DNA from 4 places in the Bacteroides sp. AN502(2024) genome. Region 1 is predicted to be linked to each of the others. Evidence: riboswitches for the same ligand, from Rfam matches in the RefSeq annotation. Region 1 holds a riboswitch; each other region holds the start of a gene.
What was found. A riboswitch is a leader RNA that binds a small molecule or an ion and turns the genes downstream of it on or off. The one in region 1 is predicted to bind cobalamin.
Positions count from the first base shown of each region.

Region 1 (4,762 bases):
GTAGAACTTTATCGCTCCGGCCGTATTCCCGGCTGTGACGATGAAATCGTGTTCACCCCCACGGAACTTGATAACATCAGATTATTCAATGCAGACTTCAAGCAGGAAATGAAACGCCAGTTCGGTTTTGACGAAGATATTCCGGATCATTGGGCTTCTACTGTCGAAGAAATCAGTTTTGACTGGACCATCGGCAGTTTCTCGGACTTATTGAATCTACCCAATCTGAAGAAACTTGTATTAGGAAAACATCGTTATATCCGTGATGAGTTAGTGAACGATGCCCAAACTGCCCAAAGCAAGGTATATGATGCTGCATTAAGTGATTTTGTTTTAAAGACACTGCACGAATTAAATCCGGATTTTGTAGTGGAACGTTACAACAAACATTACTCCAATTTGGCGCAGGCTGAATATTTCGAGGAAAAAGGAGCAACATCTGTTCCCGATTATTCGTTCTTCGACCTTTCAAACCTGAGGTTCACTTCTTCTCCGGCCGATGCTGAGAACTACAAATCCTATCTGGAACGCCTGACAGATGATAATGTTGAAACAAGTTGGGAACCTGACGGAACAAAAGAATTGACGACTTATTCACTGACATTGGACTTAAAGACAGAAAGAGACCTGCAAGGGCTGAAACTTGTGCAAACCTATTTCGATAATGAGAACAAACGTTCCTGGTGTCCCGGCATAGTCAAAATATTCGTATCCAAAGATTCCGAAATTTGGGAAAATGCCACTTATCTGGAAGAATTGGAAATCGGACATAGCACCGGAGAGGTGAATATCATTCCATTTGTAGAGGGCGGCAAACAAGCCCGATATGTAAAGGTAGCTGTTTCTACGCCACATTCTGAATCTATTTATAATATAAGTATAGCAGAGATAGGGCTATATTAATTATTTCTTATCCTAGCAAACAAGACAACATTCGCTTTTCTGAATGTTGTCTTGTTTTTTATCTATTCATAGTTCATACCTGTCCTATTAACATTTTGTCGTCCCTTTAACGTAATGAGAAATAAATAGTTAAAAGAGACATAATATATAAAAAGATAACTATCTTTGTAATCTGAAAATGGGTTCTTCGTTACCATGCTATATCGAATTGCATGCAATATAATATGAGTTATCGAAGATTAAAAGGGAATACCGTGAGAATCGGTAACAGTAGCCGCTGCTGTATTTTTCCATACTGTTATTGGACAACAGTATAGTTTGTAGCAATTTGCCACTGGATATTTTATCTGGGAAGGCGCTGCAAATAAGGGAATAAGCCAGAAGACCTGCCTCTTTTCGTTTGGATTTTACTCCTGCGGCATACAGGAGGTGGTTCGTCGCTCTTCTTTACATACACATTCACTACTGTGTATAAAGAGAAAGGCTTCTTCTATTTATCTAACCGGGACATCTGTCATCCAGTGGTAAAATCCATTATCATTTCTATCGGCAACCTATTAAAAGTATGCTTATGATAAATGAATTTTGGAAAACAACCGCTAATTTACTGATGCTTTGCTCTATTGTCCTTCTCACCTCATGTGGGAACGAGCACAATTTGGGAGCAGGCGATGGAGTAATCGCTCCGGAAGAAGAATCAAAGAATCCACCGGTGATTACCTTTGACAATGGTACTGGGATTTATCCTGTCAAAATACTAAAAGAAATCACCATCACCCCTATTGTGGATAATGCCATCGCCCCTGTATATACATGGAAAGATGAAAAAGGCAAAATAGTCAGTACAGATGCCTCATTCACCTATTCATCTCCTGCAGATGGAAAAAAGTTCTTCACTTTCAGGGTAGACGCGAAAAACGGAAGTGTGCAAAAAGAACTCCGGATAGACGTTATGAACAAGATGGTCCCGTCAGTGTCATTAATCCAGTATTATTCTACGTATGTAGGAGAAAGTGTCACTATCAAATCCGCTGTAAACTTCAAGGAAGGAAGCACCTATGAATGGACGAATGAAAAAGATGCTGTAATAGGTGATAAGGAAGAGTACACATTCGTGGCGGAAAATGAAGGTTCCTTCCATATTACACTTAAAGTAACCAACGAAGACGGAACGGGGAAAGCAACAACTACCATACGGGTAGCACCCCAAAGAAAACTCAACATTACTTTTGAAAATGAACGTCAAACTGTACCTGCAGGACGCGCTGCCTATGTGGCTCCTATTATTACAGACAACACGGAGAATACCATTTATGCATGGGAAGTGAACGGAGAACCGTATCCGGATGAAACAAAGCCAACCTTTACTTTTATGCCTCCGGCAGCAGGAGAGTACAAAGTGAAAGTAACGGGAACAGACGGTGATATTTCGGTAGAAGCTATACAAACTATAGAATGCCTGCAATCGGACGAAGCAGCTCGCTACCGTGCTCCCAAAGCAGGAAGTTCGAGTAGCAAAGTGACGGTATATAATATTCTGCCCGCACCCGGACAATTCGTACAACAAATAAGCGGAAAAACGGAAGCAGAAGCATGCCATTATGCTGAAACCCGGATGAATGCAGTAGTCAGTCATGTCTCATTGGGAGCGTGGGGAGGATACATCGTTGTAGGATTCGACCATAGCGTTTATAATGCTAGTTCTAATGATAACAGCCAATACGATTTCTCAATCATAGGCAATGCTTTCGACGGAAGTTCCGAACCGGGAATAGTCTACGTAATGCAGGACGAAAACGGAAACGGATTGCCTGATGACACATGGTATGAGCTGAAAGGTAGCGAAACAGGTAAATCTACCACTTGGCAGAATTATTCTGTCACTTACTACCGCCCTCCTATCTACAATATGCCCGTACAGTGGATAGACAGCCGTGGCAATACAGGAACCATAGACCGGAGTCCGGCTTTTCCCGGTTGGCTGAAAGGAAACTCATACGAACTGCGCGGCACCCGGATTAAAGAAAGGACCTTCCTCAATAATGGAATCTGGCGAAACGAATCTTACAGATGGGGATATGCCGATAACTACGGTGAAGACTTCCTCTCTAACGGAAATAATCATAATGCCAATGCCATAGGAAACGGTTTCAAGATAAAGAATGCTATATATCCTGACGGAACTCCTATCAATCTGCGTTATATAGACTTTATAAAAGTACAGACAGGCGTCCAGTCGCAAGCGGGAGTGCTCGGTGAAGTATCTACCGAAGTTTACGGTTTCCGAGATATACAAATGGAAAAGGCTCCCAAACGACTCTAAACTATTTTTCAGTACACAATTTTAACAACAATAAAAATTTGATTATGACAAAGAACAAAACTTGGAAAATGCTTCTGACGATATTTTTCGTCGGATTCCTGACAGCGTGCAGTGACGACAATGAGAACCCGTTTGCCGGTGTAGACAACCATATTCTTTCTTTCTCACTGTCCCTTGGAGAAAACACGTGGCAAGCTGCCATAATAGACGATAAGATTATTCTGTCTGTTCCCCAGGGAACAGAACTTAACGGCGCAACCGCACACTACGTTATCAGCGAGCAGGCAAGTATCGTCCCCGATCCGGCAGGCATCAGCACATGGAACGAAGAACAACAGCTGACGGTGACTTCCTATAACGGGACTTCACGCACTTACAAATATACGGTTCACCATACCGACGTTAGTGAAGCTGCCAATTTCGTTTTCAATTCACAAACTGAAGTCGATGCGTTTGCCAAGAGTAATATCACCATTATAGAAGGTAGTATCTCCATCGCGACAACTCAAAAAGCAGAAGACCCCATCAAGAATCTGGAGGGTCTGTCCACACTTACGGAAGTACTGGACGATATTAATATCGGTGGATATTACCAAGGAAAAGACCTGAACGGTCTTGCCAATCTGAAAAAAGCAGGAAGCCTGACTATCGCTTCACCCGCCACCGGCAATGAAACGCTGACAGACATCACCTTACCCTCATTGGTCTCTGTTCGCAAGAATCTTACAATTAAAGAAAGCCAATATTACCAAAAGGTCTCTTTCCCCTATTTGGAATCTGTAAATGGGAAATTCACGGTCGATGCTCCAATCATAGAGCAATTTAACCTTAATTCCCTTAAGAAAGTAGATAACGATTTCATTATAAATGGAGGATTGATGACTCAATTGGAAATACCGGTATTAGAAGTTGTGAATGGAACTTTCTATATAAGCGGCAACTCTAGTACGACGAAATTACAGATTATCAATTTACCCCGGCTAACTACATGCATCTCTATTGACATAAAACGGGCCGCGAAGTTGGAAACTCTAAATATTCCGGAATTGAAAAACCTGAAAGCAAATCTATCATTAAGCAGTTGCCCCACTTTTAATGATGAAAGTCTCAAGAATACTCTCAGCAATGTTGAAAGTATAGGAGGAACATTGCTAGTTCGCTACACTGGAGTTTTCAGTCTGAACCTACAAGGGAAAAAAGTAGGCAAAGTAGACATTGCATCCACTGACGATTTAACAAAAGAATTTATTATTTCGGGAGATGAGCCCTTCGGCAGTATTACTTTCTCATCAGCAAAGATGAACCCGCCTACACTGAGAGGATTTACGACTGTTGAGTCCTATATATTACAAACCAATATAGAAAAAGGGCTGGCCATTAAAAATATAAAACGTATTAATGGCCATTTGAGTGTTCAATACCGCACCATACAAGGAATGGCTACCAGCATATTGCATGATATTGACCTACCGGATTTAGAATATGTGGGAGGAAATTTCAGTATCAGTGCTTTGAATAATAACGTGCCGACAAATC
Region 1 covers NZ_JBGFSP010000003.1:2,856,108-2,860,869, reverse strand. Annotated here, with positions in the region: gene AB9N12_RS11130 (DUF4998 domain-containing protein) at 1-903, shown strand, start outside; cobalamin riboswitch at 1,113-1,312, shown strand; gene AB9N12_RS11125 (PKD-like domain-containing protein) at 1,475-3,226, shown strand; gene AB9N12_RS11120 (hypothetical protein) at 3,271-4,762, shown strand, end outside.

Region 2 (4,762 bases), 2.1 Mb from region 1:
CCGCACATCCATGTAAAAAGGTTTTTCGGGACACGGCACGTTTATGTAAATCGTGTCATGGATGAATACGGTATCTATCGATGGAACGGGGATTTCCATCTTGGGCTTCGGCATCGGAGCCACCGGGTTCCATGTCTTCTTGTACCACAGGTATAACTGTGAGGCACGAAGTTCGGGAAAAAGGTTTTTGTACATATAATAATAAGGCACGCCACCGCGCAGCCGCTGGATGCGTCTCAAGTGGTCACCTTTTGTGGGAGCGTTTCCCTGCGCCTCGTCCGCAATCTCACGCAGCAGAGCCAATGTCTCCTTTCTGTAAGGAACATTCGGGTCATTCTTCACCAGACGGATAAGACCGTTCCAGTCACGCCCAAGAAAGTTGGTGGTCTTCAGTGAGTCGGGCAGCGATCCATAGCGTGAAAGGTAATCGAACAACACGCCCGCACGTTTCTCGGAAAGCCATTTGTTGAATTTGATACTCCCCTCGGGAGATGCACCGCCCACAATAAGAATCTTTTGCAACCGGTAAACGGAGTCGGCATAGGTTATGCGCAGGCTATCCGCTATTCTGTCTAATGCAGTTTGGTTGTTGTTCAGGGAAGGGACAAAGTCTATCTTCCCTTGCCGGAAATATATCTTCACAGAATCCCGCACTTCATGCACGGTCTGTGCCGACAGGTAGCCGCCATAGAATATCAATATTAGAAGAAGTAGTTTTCTTATCATGTTCATGTGCCATCTTTAAGTTCGTCTCCTTGCAAGAGATGAACCAACTCCTTGCAAGAGATGTAATTAGCATGTATTCTGCTGATTATTAGCGGAGTAATATGTCATTTAGATCGTTTTTCGCTAAACATTATAGCTTTCTTGTAGCAGAGATGTTAAAAAACACAATGAAAGCCCTTTATTTTTCCATAATTTATTATAACTTTGCACACGTTAATCCATCTCTTGCAAGGAGATAGAGCATTCTACTCAACAAACTACATCCCCATCAGTTCCCCATTATTCCTTACAATCCTTAAGGATCAGTCTGCTCGTCCCGGCTATCACGGAAGCGTTGAGGGGGATAAAGATCCAAGAAGAGTGCAATTGAAAAACGATCCGATACACTACTTACCGATTTCATTGATATTCTAAAAGAATAAATAATCATAGTGTATAAAAACAAAAAATGGTATCAATAAGCATTGCACAAAATTGTAACTTTCGTGCAAAAAAGAGACGTTTTATTTAATATTTCTTTATCTTTGCCCTCCGAAATGGTTCAGAATCCGTATCCAACGGACAACGATTAATAGGGAATCGGGTGTAAATCCCAGACAGTCCCGCTGCTGTGAAGCTCTGTTCAATGTCTTATTAATGAACCAATTTAACGCCACTGATGTTAATCGGGAAGGCAAATAAGACAAGAGTCAGTCAGAAGACCTGCCATTTTGCGTAAGACGCTCTCCTCCTCGTGGGTTAGGAGAAAGAGTATCACTTGTTAAGCCCCAAATCAAAAAATACTGTTTTTCGTCGGGTGGAGTATGTCCATTAGACGGGAAGACATGAATATGTATGTACTTAATTTAGAAAAGTATGATAAAAAAAATCTTAGTAGCCAATCGCGGTGAAATTGCCGTAAGGGTGATGCGCTCCTGCCGAGAGATGGAGATAACAAGTATCGCTATCTTTTCCGAAGCAGACCGGACCGCGAAGCACGTGCTTTACGCAGATGAAGCTTATTGCATAGGGCCGGCAGCATCCAAAGAGAGTTATCTGAATATAGAAAAAATCATCGAAGTGGCGAAAGCAGCTCATGCAGACGCCATCCATCCGGGTTACGGCTTCTTGTCGGAGAATGCTACCTTCGCCCGTCGATGTCAGGAGGAAGGAATCATCTTTATCGGACCCAATCCGGAAACAATGGAAGCCATGGGAGATAAAATTGCTGCTCGTATCAAAATGATTGAGGCGGGAGTACCGGTCGTTCCCGGCACGCAAGACAATTTGAAAAGTGTGGAAGAAGCCATAGAGCTTTGCAATAAAATCGGATATCCGGTGATGCTGAAAGCTTCTATGGGCGGTGGTGGAAAGGGAATGCGCCTCATCCACTGTGCCGAAGAAGTGGAAGAGGCTTATACCACTGCCAAGAGCGAATCATTGTCTTCTTTTGGCGATGACACGGTTTATCTGGAGAAATTCGTTGAAGAGCCTCATCACATCGAGTTCCAGATTCTTGGTGACAAACATGGAAACGTCATTCATCTGTGCGAACGCGAATGTTCCGTACAACGCCGTAACCAGAAAATCGTAGAGGAGACTCCTTCGGTTTTCGTCACTCCCGAACTGCGGAAAGACATGGGTGAAAAGGCGGTAGCTGCGGCTAAAGCGGTGAACTATATCGGTGCAGGTACCATCGAATTCCTTGTTGACAAACACCGCAACTATTATTTCCTTGAGATGAACACCCGTTTGCAGGTGGAGCATCCGATTACGGAAGAAGTGATTGGAGTAGATTTGGTGAAAGAGCAGATTAAAGTTGCCGACGGACAGGTGCTCCAACTCAAGCAAGAAAATATCCGGCAACGCGGACATGCCATTGAATGTCGTATTTGTGCCGAAGATACAGAAATGAATTTCATGCCGAGCCCCGGTATCATCAAACAGATTACAGAACCGAACAGTATCGGGGTACGTATCGACAGTTATGTGTACGAGGGATATGAAATTCCCATCTACTACGATCCGATGATCGGTAAACTGATTGTATGGGCTACCAACCGCGAATATGCTATCGAGCGGATGCGCCGTGTGCTCCACGAATATAAGTTGACCGGTGTGAAAAACAACATCAGCTATCTGCGTGCCATCATGGACACTCCCGATTTCGTGGAAGGCCATTATGACACAGGATTCATCGCCAAGAACAGCAAACTTCTGCAACAACGTATTACGCGCACCAGCGAACGTTCCGAAAATATTGCCCTGATCGCTGCTTATATAGACTATTTAATGAATCTCGAAGAAAATAACAGCGGTGTGGCTACCGACAATCGTCCTATCAGCAAATGGAAAGAGTTCGGATTGCACAAGGGAGTATTGAGAATCTAATTTTAACAAAAAGAATTCAATTATGGAAATTCATATAGGAAACCGTGTAGCCGAAGTAGAGTTAGTCAGCAAGGAAGATAACAAGGTGGTGCTTACCATTGACGGAAAAACATTTGAAGCAGACGTAGTGATGGCGGAAAACGGCACTTGTAATATCTTGATGGACGGACGTAGTTCGAACGCACAGCTGATTCGCCGTGATAACGGGAAAAGCTATAAAGTAAATACGCATTATAGCAGTTTCAATGTAGAAATTGTGGACAGCCAGGCGAAATATCTGCGGATGCGCAAGCAAGGGGAAGAGGAACAGAACGACTGCATCACTTCTCCGATGCCGGGCAAGGTAGTGAAAATACCTGTTGTAGCCGGTCAGGAAATGAAAGCGGGAGATACCGCCATCGTTATCGAAGCAATGAAGATGCAGAGCAACTACAAAGTGACTTCGGATTGCCGCATCAAAGAAATTCTGGTTCAAGAAGGTGATAACATAACCGGTGAACAGACATTAATAACATTAGAACCGATTGCACAATAATAAGAACGGATTGCATTATGGAAGAAATGAATAAAGCATACGCCACGTTCGAGGAACGTGACCGCATCGCTTCTCTTGGTGGAGGCGCTGATAAAATAGAGAAGCAACATGAAAACGGTAAAATGACTGCCCGCGAACGTATCGAGATGCTGCTCGACAAGGGTACTTTCGTTGAACTGGATAAGTTGATGGTTCACCGTTGTACAAACTATGGCATGGATAAGAACAAAATTCCGGGAGATGGTATCGTGTCCGGTTACGGAAAGATAGACGGTCGACAGGTGTTTGTTTACGCTTATGATTTTACAGTATATGGCGGCTCACTGTCAGCCTCCAATGCTAAAAAGATTGTGAAAGTACAACAACTTGCATTGAAGAACGGTGCCCCGATTATCGCTTTGAATGATTCGGGCGGTGCACGTATTCAGGAAGGAATCGAGAGCCTTTCCGGTTATGCTGATATTTTCTATCAGAACACAATGGCCAGTGGTGTGATTCCACAGATTTCAGCAATCTTGGGCCCTTGCGCCGGAGGTGCCTGCTACTCACCTGCCCTGACCGACTTCATCCTTATGGTGAAAGAAAAAAGTCATATGTTTGTGACGGGCCCGGATGTTGTAAAAGCGGTGATCCATGAGGAAGTAAGCAAAGAAGAACTTGGCGGAGCAATGACACATAGCAGCAAGAGCGGCGTGACTCACTTTATGTGCAACTCCGAAGAAGAATTGCTGATGAGTATCCGTGAACTGCTCTCTTTCCTGCCGCAGAATAATATGGATGAGACCAAGAAACTACCTTGTACCGACGAAACCAATCGCGAAGATGCTTCTCTGGATACGATTATTCCGGCAGACCCGAACGTACCGTATGACATGAAAGACATTATCGAACGCGTTATAGACAACGGTTATTTCTTCGAAGTGATGCCCCACTTTGCTAAAAATATCATCATCGGCTTTGCCCGCATGGCAGGTCGCTCGGTAGGTATTGTAGCCAATCAGCCGGCTTATCTTGCCGGTGTGCTCGATATTGATGCCAGCGACAAAGCAAGCCGTTTTATCCGTTTCTGCGATTGCTTCAATATCCCATTGATTACCTTTGAAGATGTTCCGGGATTCCTTCCGGGATACA
Region 2 covers NZ_JBGFSP010000003.1:708,878-713,639, forward strand. Annotated here, with positions in the region: gene AB9N12_RS02815 (DUF3575 domain-containing protein) at 1-732, opposite strand, end outside; cobalamin riboswitch at 1,247-1,451, shown strand; gene accC (acetyl-CoA carboxylase biotin carboxylase subunit) at 1,582-3,096, shown strand; gene AB9N12_RS02825 (acetyl-CoA carboxylase biotin carboxyl carrier protein subunit) at 3,119-3,631, shown strand; gene AB9N12_RS02830 (acyl-CoA carboxylase subunit beta) at 3,649-4,762, shown strand, end outside.
Region 2: linked by a shared signal. The riboswitch ahead of accC (acetyl-CoA carboxylase biotin carboxylase subunit) and the one ahead of AB9N12_RS11125 (PKD-like domain-containing protein) in region 1 are both predicted to bind cobalamin.

Region 3 (4,762 bases), 2.1 Mb from region 1:
GTTTTTCTAGCTATCATAATCTGTTCTATTTTAAAATGGGATGAGAATTTGATTCTGTTATAAATTGGATTCTTTTTTTTGATAAGTTATCATTTCTCTGTTAGAGAGTGTGTGTGATATATTTCATTTTATAATAATTGTATATCAAGTTGATACGCGCATTGACCAGACCGAGATCGGCACTTAGTTTCATGTTGCTGGCATCGAGCATATCGGTAAGCAGTGCAAGATCGTTTTTATAGCGGTTGCTGGTTACGTTATAGTTTTGGTTGGCAAGTTCCACGCTTTTCTCCTGTGTGCGCAGCTCTGTGAAGGAGGTGAGGAAGTTGACGTAGTTGGCCTGGACACCGTTCTCTATTTGTTCCTGTGCCAGTGAATATTCTTCTTGTGCTCTGTGGGCATTCAGTTTTGCCTGTCTCACTTTCCGGTTGTTTTTAAATAAAGAAGAAAGATTGTATTTGATGCCGACTCCCACATACCAGTAATTGAAGTTTTTGTCGAGTACCGGGACTTCGATGGTGATAGGACCGTCTAAATGTTCACCGGCCACAAGTGCAATTTTCGGAAGCCGTTCCGAACGTTCCAGTTTCACTTTCTGCTCGTTCATTTGCATAGCCAGCCGGGCCTGCTGCAAGCCGACATTGTTTTGACTGGCCATCATTTGCCAGTCGTTTTCGGCTAATGCTTTCACTTCCTTATCCAACAGGGTGGAATCAGGAACGATTTCCGTTGCGGCAGGCAGATGTAAGGTCGTCACCAGTTGGTGATTCATTATTTTGCAGGCATCTTGCACTTTAGCCAGTTGCAGTTTTAGTGTCTCTTTTTGTAGTTCATAGCGAGTGATGTCATTTTTTAAGACTGTTCCCTGTGTGCGGCGTGATTCCATGTTGCGGATCACTTGCTCCGTCAAATCCAGATTCTTTTGTAGCACTTGCAACTGATTATTCAGCTTGTATAAATCCAGATAGTAGCCGGTCAGGAGAAAACGGATTTCCTGACGGTTCTTCTGCCAGTCCAATACGGCCATCTGCTGACCGAGTTCCGCCAAGGCAATACTACTGTTGATGGCTCCGCCTGCGTAAATTACTTGTTGCGCTTCTAAGGCAAAGTTATTGCCGAGATGTGGCATAGGAATATTCTGTCCGTTTTTGAAGTCACGGTCCCATATATATCCGTCGCCCAGATAACTAAATGAGAGCGAGGCATCTATATCCGGCAAACGTTGTGACTTTGCAGCTTTCAATGCTTCATCGGCTGCTTCTTTTCCGGTTTTATACGTTTGAATACTCTGACTGTTCTCGTCTGCCAGGCGGAACATTTCATCAATACCCAATACCCTCCTGTCAAGCGTTTGGGCAAACACTCCCTGACTGCATAGCACGGCATATAGCTGCACTATGAGCCATCTTTTCTTGCTCATAAATGAAAATAAGTTTAATGAATAGTTAGAAGTTAGAATTCTCTCTAGTAAATCCTCTGTAGTGAAAAATGAAGGGTTATCAAATCTGTGCTGCTACACCCCAACTGTGAAAGTCTTCCATTTTGTTCTTGTAGCGAATGGCGATTTGATTATATCTTAGTTTCATATTGATACTTGTTTTCTGTTTTCGGGTTGCAAAATTATGAAAAAAAACAAGTAACTTGTAACCTTATACCGGCTCAAATATAATGTTTTTTAACGAATGATAGATGGAATGTCAAATAGGGGAAAGAATAGAAAGAAGTACAGGTTTTCTTGCAACCAACCACTCGGATAAGGCTTGTTCTGATGTACCACATAAGAACGATCATCCGCGAGCGAATCTTTTGGAAGTATTGCTTGAAAACCGAATACTTTTTGCATTAAAATAAGAAGAAAGTTTTCCATTTTGGAAAACTTTCTGTATCAGCATGAAAGAAAAGTTTCCTCAAATTTAATGTTAAAAGCGAACCGGGATATTGGATAATCTTCTATCTTTGTATCCGGTTTCGGAGCTGAAAGAGGTTTAGCCAATGAGGGAACGCTGTGTAAATCGGCGACAGTACCCGCTGCTGTAATTCTCTAAGAATCCGCACAATAAGCCACTGCATCGATGGCGGTGTGGGAAGGTGTTGCGAGGGAGAGATAAGTCAGAAGACCTGCCGGAGCTTTTTCTTTTAGTTATTAACATTTTAAATTTAAACTTTCGGGAGTTAAAGTTATGAACTACGCGGAAATTTGTATCATCAAACGTGATGGTAAAAGAGAAGATTTCTCTATCAGTAAAATCAAGAATGCAATCAGTAAGGCATTCAGTGCAACCGGTATTCAGGATGAGCAGCAGTTGGTGGCTGACATCACGATGAATGTAATCAGTCAGTTTACTACTCCTACTATTACTGTAGAAGAGATTCAGGATTTAGTAGAAAAGTCGTTGATGAAAGTACGTCCGGAAGTAGCGAAGAAATATATTATTTATCGCGAATGGCGGAATACGGAGCGTGATAAGAAAACCCACATGAAGCAAGTGATGGACGGTATCGTTGCTATCGACAAGAATGATATCAACTTGAGCAATGCCAACATGAGCAGTCATACGCCTGCCGGACAGATGATGACGTTCGCTTCCGAAGTAACCAAAGATTATACTTATAAATACCTGTTGCCGAAACGTTTTGCCGAAGCACACCAGTTGGGAGATATTCACATCCACGACTTGGACTATTATCCGACAAAAACGACTACCTGTATCCAATATGATATGGACGACCTCTTTGAGCGGGGTTTCCGCACAAAGAACGGTAGCATCCGCACCCCGCAAAGCATCCAAAGCTATGCTACGCTGGCTACCATTATCTTTCAGACCAACCAGAATGAGCAACACGGCGGACAAGCCATTCCTGCTTTCGATTTCTTCATGGCAAAAGGGGTGGCCAAATCTTTCCGGAAGCATCTGGCATCGTTCATCAATTTCTATGTCGCCATGGAAAACGGAAATCAGGCCGATGAGAAATCCATCCGCACATTGATTGAAGAACATCTTCCGTCTATCAAGTCAACTGAAGCTGAACGCGAAACATTGCGCATCGCTTTGGTCGCTTTACAAATCATTATAGACAAGGAGCACCTTGACCGTATTGTCGAGAAAGCTTATCAGCAGACCCGCAAAGATACTCATCAGGCCATGGAAGGATTTATCCACAACCTCAACACGATGCATTCACGTGGGGGTAATCAGGTGGTATTCAGTTCCATCAACTACGGTACGGACACTTCTGCCGAAGGTCGGATGGTTATCGAAGAATTGCTGAAAGCCACCATTGAAGGATTGGGTACAAGAGGTGAGGTACCTGTATTCCCGATTCAGATCTTCAAGGTGAAAGACGGAGTTTCTTACTCGGAGAAAGACTTTGAGAAAGCGATGAAAGCGGAAAATATCGAAGAGGCAATAACCGACCGTTACGAAGCTCCTAATTTCGATTTGCTGTTGAAGGCTTGCCAGACCACGGCGAAAGCGTTGTTCCCGAACTTCATGTTCCTCGACACACCTTTCAACCAAAACGAGAAATGGAGAGCGGACGATCCGAAACGTTACGTCTACGAATTGGCGACGATGGGATGCCGTACCCGCGTCTTTGAGAACGTGGCAGGAGAAAAATCTTCTTTAGGCCGTGGTAATCTTTCATTCACTACGCTGAACATGCCGAGACTGGCTATCGAAGCCCGCATCAAAGCCGAAAGCCTGGTAGAAGATGAACGCAACAAAGATGCCATCGAACAGAAGGCTAAAGAAATTTTTATCGAATCCGTACATAATATGGCGGTGCTCGTAGCCGACCAGCTTTATGAACGTTATCAGTATCAACGTACGGCCTTGGCACGTCAGTTCCCGTTTATGATGGGAAATAATGTGTGGAAAGGAGGCGGAGAACTGAAGGCGAACGAACAGGTGGGCGATGTATTGCGTAGCGGTACACTGGGTATCGGTTTTATCGGTGGTCATAATGCGATGGTGGCTCTCTACGGACAAGGTCACGGACACAACCGGAAAGCATGGGATACACTGTATGAAGCGGTGATGGAAATGAATAAAGTAGTGGATGAATATAAAAAGAAATATAACCTGAACTACTCTGTTTTGGCTACTCCTGCCGAAGGACTTTCGGGACGTTTCACCAAAATGGACCGCCGGAAATATGGAACAATCCCCGGTGTGACAGACCGCGACTATTATGTCAACTCTTTCCACGTAGACGTGAAAGAACCGATCAGTATCGTTGAGAAAATCAAGTGTGAAGCTCCGTTCCATGCTATTACGCGCGGAGGACACATCACGTATGTGGAGCTGGATGGCGAAGCGCAGAAGAATGTGCGTGCCATCGCCAAGATTGTGAAGGTGATGCACGATGAAGGAATCGGATACGGCTCTATCAACCATCCGGTAGATACTTGCCATGACTGTGGGTACAAAGGAGTTATCTTCGATAAATGTCCGGTGTGCCAGAGTGAAAGCATCCTCCGTATGCGCCGTATCACCGGTTATCTGACGGGTGACTTAAGTTCTTGGAACTCTGCTAAACGTGCAGAAGAGAGAGACCGTGTAAAACACTTGTAGAAATGAATTTATTAGGGACTTATCCTGAAACGATTGTCGATGGTGAGGGCATCCGCTACTCTATTTATCTTGCCGGATGTTCCCATCACTGTCCCGGTTGTCACAACCCGGAGAGCTGGAATCCGGAGGCGGGGAAAGAATTGACGGAAGAAAGAATACAGGCCATCATCCGTGAAATCAAAGCAAAT
Region 3 covers NZ_JBGFSP010000003.1:745,910-750,671, reverse strand. Annotated here, with positions in the region: gene AB9N12_RS02980 (HlyD family secretion protein) at 1-17, opposite strand, end outside; gene AB9N12_RS02975 (TolC family protein) at 101-1,420, opposite strand; gene AB9N12_RS02970 (hypothetical protein) at 1,676-1,867, opposite strand; cobalamin riboswitch at 1,953-2,141, shown strand; gene AB9N12_RS02965 (anaerobic ribonucleoside triphosphate reductase) at 2,181-4,574, shown strand; gene nrdG (anaerobic ribonucleoside-triphosphate reductase activating protein) at 4,577-4,762, shown strand, end outside.
Region 3: linked by a shared signal. The riboswitch ahead of AB9N12_RS02965 (anaerobic ribonucleoside triphosphate reductase) and the one ahead of AB9N12_RS11125 (PKD-like domain-containing protein) in region 1 are both predicted to bind cobalamin.

Region 4 (4,762 bases), 2.4 Mb from region 1:
ACCGGTACTCGGGAGTGCACTTCTTCTCGAAATAGAACCGCCATTTCATCCAAACAGAGCCGCTGTTTTATCCAAACAGAGCCGCTGTTTCACCCAAATAGAGCCTCTGTTTCACCCAAATAGAGCCTCTGTTTATCCAACTTACGTGCTGATGTATTCCAACCTACAAATCAATAACCTTATATTCTACGTGTCACCCGCTTTTGCCTACCCGGTAAACCTGAAAGCGCTGAAAGCACTACCCCTTGCTTACAGCATATTCCTGAAGGGGGTGACATTTTCCGCTTTCAGCCGCTATCCCCTTCTATCAAGGCGTTTGCTGATAAAACTGAAACCACTGAAACCGGATAACAGACATTTCATGGGGAAGCCCCAAATTGAAGGCTGACAGATATCTTCTATGTGTTCCGGATCACTTCTTCGGAACTAATTCTAAAAACATGGTAGTAGTCAGCAACACAGCCAGTCCGACGCAAACACTTATCAATAACCAGTTGATATATTTCGCTTTCGGCTTGGTGTCGGCGTGCAGATTGTTCAGGAAGTATTCTCTGAAAAAAAGATACAGACCGGGGATGGTGGCACTGGCCAACAGGAAATCCTCCGGAATCTGAAAGAAATAAGTTTTGGATAATCCGATCAATGCCCAATGGCAAAGGAATAATACCAGAAACATATTGACCTTCTGTGCAAACAGCAGTAATAATCCAATGGTAAACACAACTACCGAGCAAGGCATTACCGGAGAAGTCATTTCCGGGAACGAGAGTCCGCGTGCCAATGAAACCAAAGGATATATAAAAGGCATGGCCAGCAGGACATAAGATAGTAAATCATATTTGTGGGTACGCTCGAAGGTTATATATCCCGTGATTGTATCCCATATCCAAATGACAGCCATAACACCCCAGAACAGTGCCATCACCCCATTATAACTGCGTTCTTCACAATAGATATAATAGTAGACCACGGAAATCCATGTATAAAGACCTATCATATAGAACTTCATCGCCATTTTCACCCACGGGCGTGGTCGGCCGATAAGCAATCCGGTCAATGTAATACCTATCAGGATAATAGCTATCTGTAAAAGCCAGGTGGCTGAATTATAATATGCAATTGTTCTCCAAAAAATCTCCATAAAAAAGTTTTTAATGTCTTGTTAATGAAAAGGCCCTACGTGGGAACAGGAACATCGGGAAAGTAGCTCCTACCGCCAACATGAAAATCACTGTACTTGCTATCAGAGTGTTAGAGAAGAACATTGACATAAACTTGTCCAGCTTATCCGGATCATTTACATTCTGCAGACACATGATGAGTGAAAATACCATGTTGTAGGCAAACTTACCCGGAATCATGGGAAGCAATGCCGGAATGTAGAGTACCGTCATCGGACAATATACTTTTTTCCCCAGCCACAAACTGCCGAAGCCAATAATTAATGCGGCAAACAAAGAAGCTGTGGCAATATCCACACCTAAATACGTCATTAAGCAAAAACGACAGGCATGTCCCAACGCTGCCAGTATGGCAATCACCTTGAATGCACGTAAAGGAGGATCGGAAATCGCACCAAATCCGATACCTGCCACTGCTGCAAAAAATCCGTCAGTAAGAATGTCAAGTGCTATCATATCAAATTAAACTGTTTTTTACCATTAGTAATGTGAAGGAAAGTCCGATAGCGATACTAATAATCAGCAAAGAGGCTTCTGTCAGACGGGCAAATCCTGTCAACACATATCCTTCAACCACATCAATCACGCCATTTATCAAGGGAACGCCGGGCACAAGATAAAGTACGCTGGTTGCCATTGCTATCTCGGAGGTTGTATCAAAAATCAAGGTGGTAGATGCACATAGGGAAGCAACAAAGGCCGAGACAATAAATACGATATAATGGTTTATCTTCTTCATCTGCATTTGCTGCTTCAGGTAGAATCCTGTAATTGTAGCCGAGAACACAATGCCCATGGAAATTAAATCACCACCAAACAATTTACAGAAAGATGCATTGGCAAATCCTACTAATAATAGAACGAACAGCGAGTGTATCCGTGGAGCAGAAATAATCTTCTTATATCTATCTTTCAGCTCCTCCAACGACAAATGATTGTCTACTGCTTCCCAGCTCAAGGCACTCAACTCTGAATTATGTTCAAAACTGATCGGGTGTGCAGGAATGTCTATGACTTCGTTACAAGCCTCGTTTGTTTCTTTGTCTATAATAGTCAGAATGATATTTCTATGAAATACGCTTAACTTTACATCTAATCCAAAAGCCTCCCCAATACGCTTTGTATTGCGTATTACCCGCGAGGTGTGTACTCCGGCTCCCATCAAATGCGCTGAATATTCTGCAATAAATTTACCTACGGATAATAAAGAGTCTCCTGTCCTCATAAATATGATATTTTTTAATTGGGCGCAAAAGTACAAAAAAAACAATAGCGTATGACATCATGAAGATTCTTTTCTTGAAACAATATTGTATTAATTACAAATTTCTCTATCTTTGTTTCCGAATCGGTTCCGGATAACCATTCGGTTGTCCTGGATTAAAAGGGAACCGGGTGCAAATCCCGGACAGTCCCGCTGCTGTGATTCTCCATAACTTTCTGATAAAGACTTTTGCCACTGGCTGTGAATGGTAGGCCGGGAAGGAATCAGGGAAGGGAGTTAGTCAGAAGACCTGCCATTCATTAAAGACTGTTTCTACTCGTGGGATTAGGGATACAGTTCGAAACGATACAACAACATTTTTTATAAGGTTCTCATGCAAATAACCAAAAGAAATGGGACAACGGAGTCCTATGACAGGAAGAAAATTGCCGTTGCAATTAAAAAAAGCTTCGCCAGTACAGGCCAGGAAATAGTGGAAGAAACCATTCAGGAAATGGTGAATGAAGTAGAACAGTTTGTACATAGTAATAGTGCAAACTGCCATGTAGAACGGATACAGGATGAAGTAGAACGCTGCCTGATGGAGCACGGCTTTTATGCAGAAGCCAAAAATTATATTCTCTATCGCTGGCAACGTACGGAACGCAGAAAAGCGCTCAACGATATCACCACGGAGACGGGCAATCCGCAAATGATGGATGTGTTAAAGGAAATACAGAAAGACTTTGCCGGTAATGAATATAGTCTGACTGTGTTGGCGGAAAAGTTTTCCAGTTTCTGCAAGCCGGAAATGTCATCAGACGAACGCTTGTCGGCACTTATCAAAGCGGCAGTAGAACTGACCACACAGGAAGCACCAGACTGGGAGTTTATAGCCGCACGGTTACTCAATCTTCAACTGACAGAAAAGCTGGAAAAACAGGCAAGGATTTCAGGTATACATTCATTCTATGAGAAATTACGTTATCTGACGAATGAAGGATTATACGGCAGCTATATCCTGGATTCCTATTCACAACAGGAAATAGAAGAAGCTGCAGGATTCATTTGTCCGGAAAGGGATAAACTGTTTAATTATTCAGGGCTCGACCTGCTCTCCAAACGTTACCTGATCCGTACTCACTCACATGAACCTATAGAGTCTGTGCAGGAAATGTATTTAGGAATAGCTTTACATCTTGCCATGCCGGAGAAACGCGACCGGTTGCAATGGGTCAGGAAGTTCTACGACTTATTGAGCAAGCTGGAAGTAACGATGGCCACTCCTACCCTTTCCAATGCCCGTAAACCTTATCATCAACTTTCCAGTTGTTTTATTGATACGGTGCCTGACAGTTTGGAAGGCATTTATCGCAGTATAGACAACTTTGCCATGGTCAGTAAGTTTGGCGGAGGTATGGGAATGTATTTCGGAAAGGTACGTGCTGCGGGTGGAAACATACGAGGTTTCAAAGGTGTGGCAGGTGGAGTAATCCGATGGATGAAACTCGTGAATGATACTGCCGTAGCTGTCGATCAGTTAGGAATGCGTCAGGGGGCTGTGGCGGTATACCTGGACGTATGGCATAAAGACTTGCCTGAATTTCTTCAGCTCCGCACGAATAATGGGGACGACCGTATGAAAGCTCATGATATATTTCCTGCCGTATGCTATCCGGACTTGTTCTGGCAAATGGCAAAAGAAGATTTACATAAGCAGTGGTATCTGTTCTGTCCGAATGAGATTATGACTATCAAAGGATATTGTCTGGAAGATTATTACGGGGAAGAATGGGAAAAGAGGTATTGGGATTGTGTGAATGACCCACGTCTTTCCAGACGAACGATTAGCATCAAAGATATAGTCAGACTGGTATTAAGGTCGGCTGTAGAAACAGGTACTCCTTTTACATTCAACCGGGATATAGTGAATCGTGCCAATCCGAATGCTCATCAGGGTATTATCTATTGCTCAAACCTATGCACGGAAATCGCACAGAACATGTCGGCTATTGAATCGGTTTCTACTGAAGTTCGTACCGAAGATGGTGATACGGTAGTAGTAAAGACGGTTCGCCCCGGAAATTTCGTGGTGTGCAATCTCGCCAGTCTTTCTCTCGGACATCTACCGTTGGAGGATGAAGAATTAATGAAAGAAAAGGTGGCGACAGTGGTTCGTGCGCTTGACAATGTGATCGACCTGAACTTCTACCCTATTCCTTATGCTCAAATAACCAATCATCGTTATCGTAGTATCGGCCTTGGAGTCAGCGGTTATCACCATGCGCTTGCCATCCGGGGAATCCGTTGGGAAAGTGAAGAACATCTTAACTTTATGGATAAAGTGTTTGAACGTATCAACTATGCCGCGATAGAG
Region 4 covers NZ_JBGFSP010000003.1:447,005-451,766, forward strand. Annotated here, with positions in the region: gene AB9N12_RS01855 (DUF6064 family protein) at 413-1,141, opposite strand; gene AB9N12_RS01860 (threonine/serine exporter family protein) at 1,152-1,637, opposite strand; gene AB9N12_RS01865 (threonine/serine exporter family protein) at 1,639-2,406, opposite strand; cobalamin riboswitch at 2,514-2,718, shown strand; gene AB9N12_RS01870 (ribonucleoside-diphosphate reductase subunit alpha) at 2,780-4,762, shown strand, end outside.
Region 4: linked by a shared signal. The riboswitch ahead of AB9N12_RS01870 (ribonucleoside-diphosphate reductase subunit alpha) and the one ahead of AB9N12_RS11125 (PKD-like domain-containing protein) in region 1 are both predicted to bind cobalamin.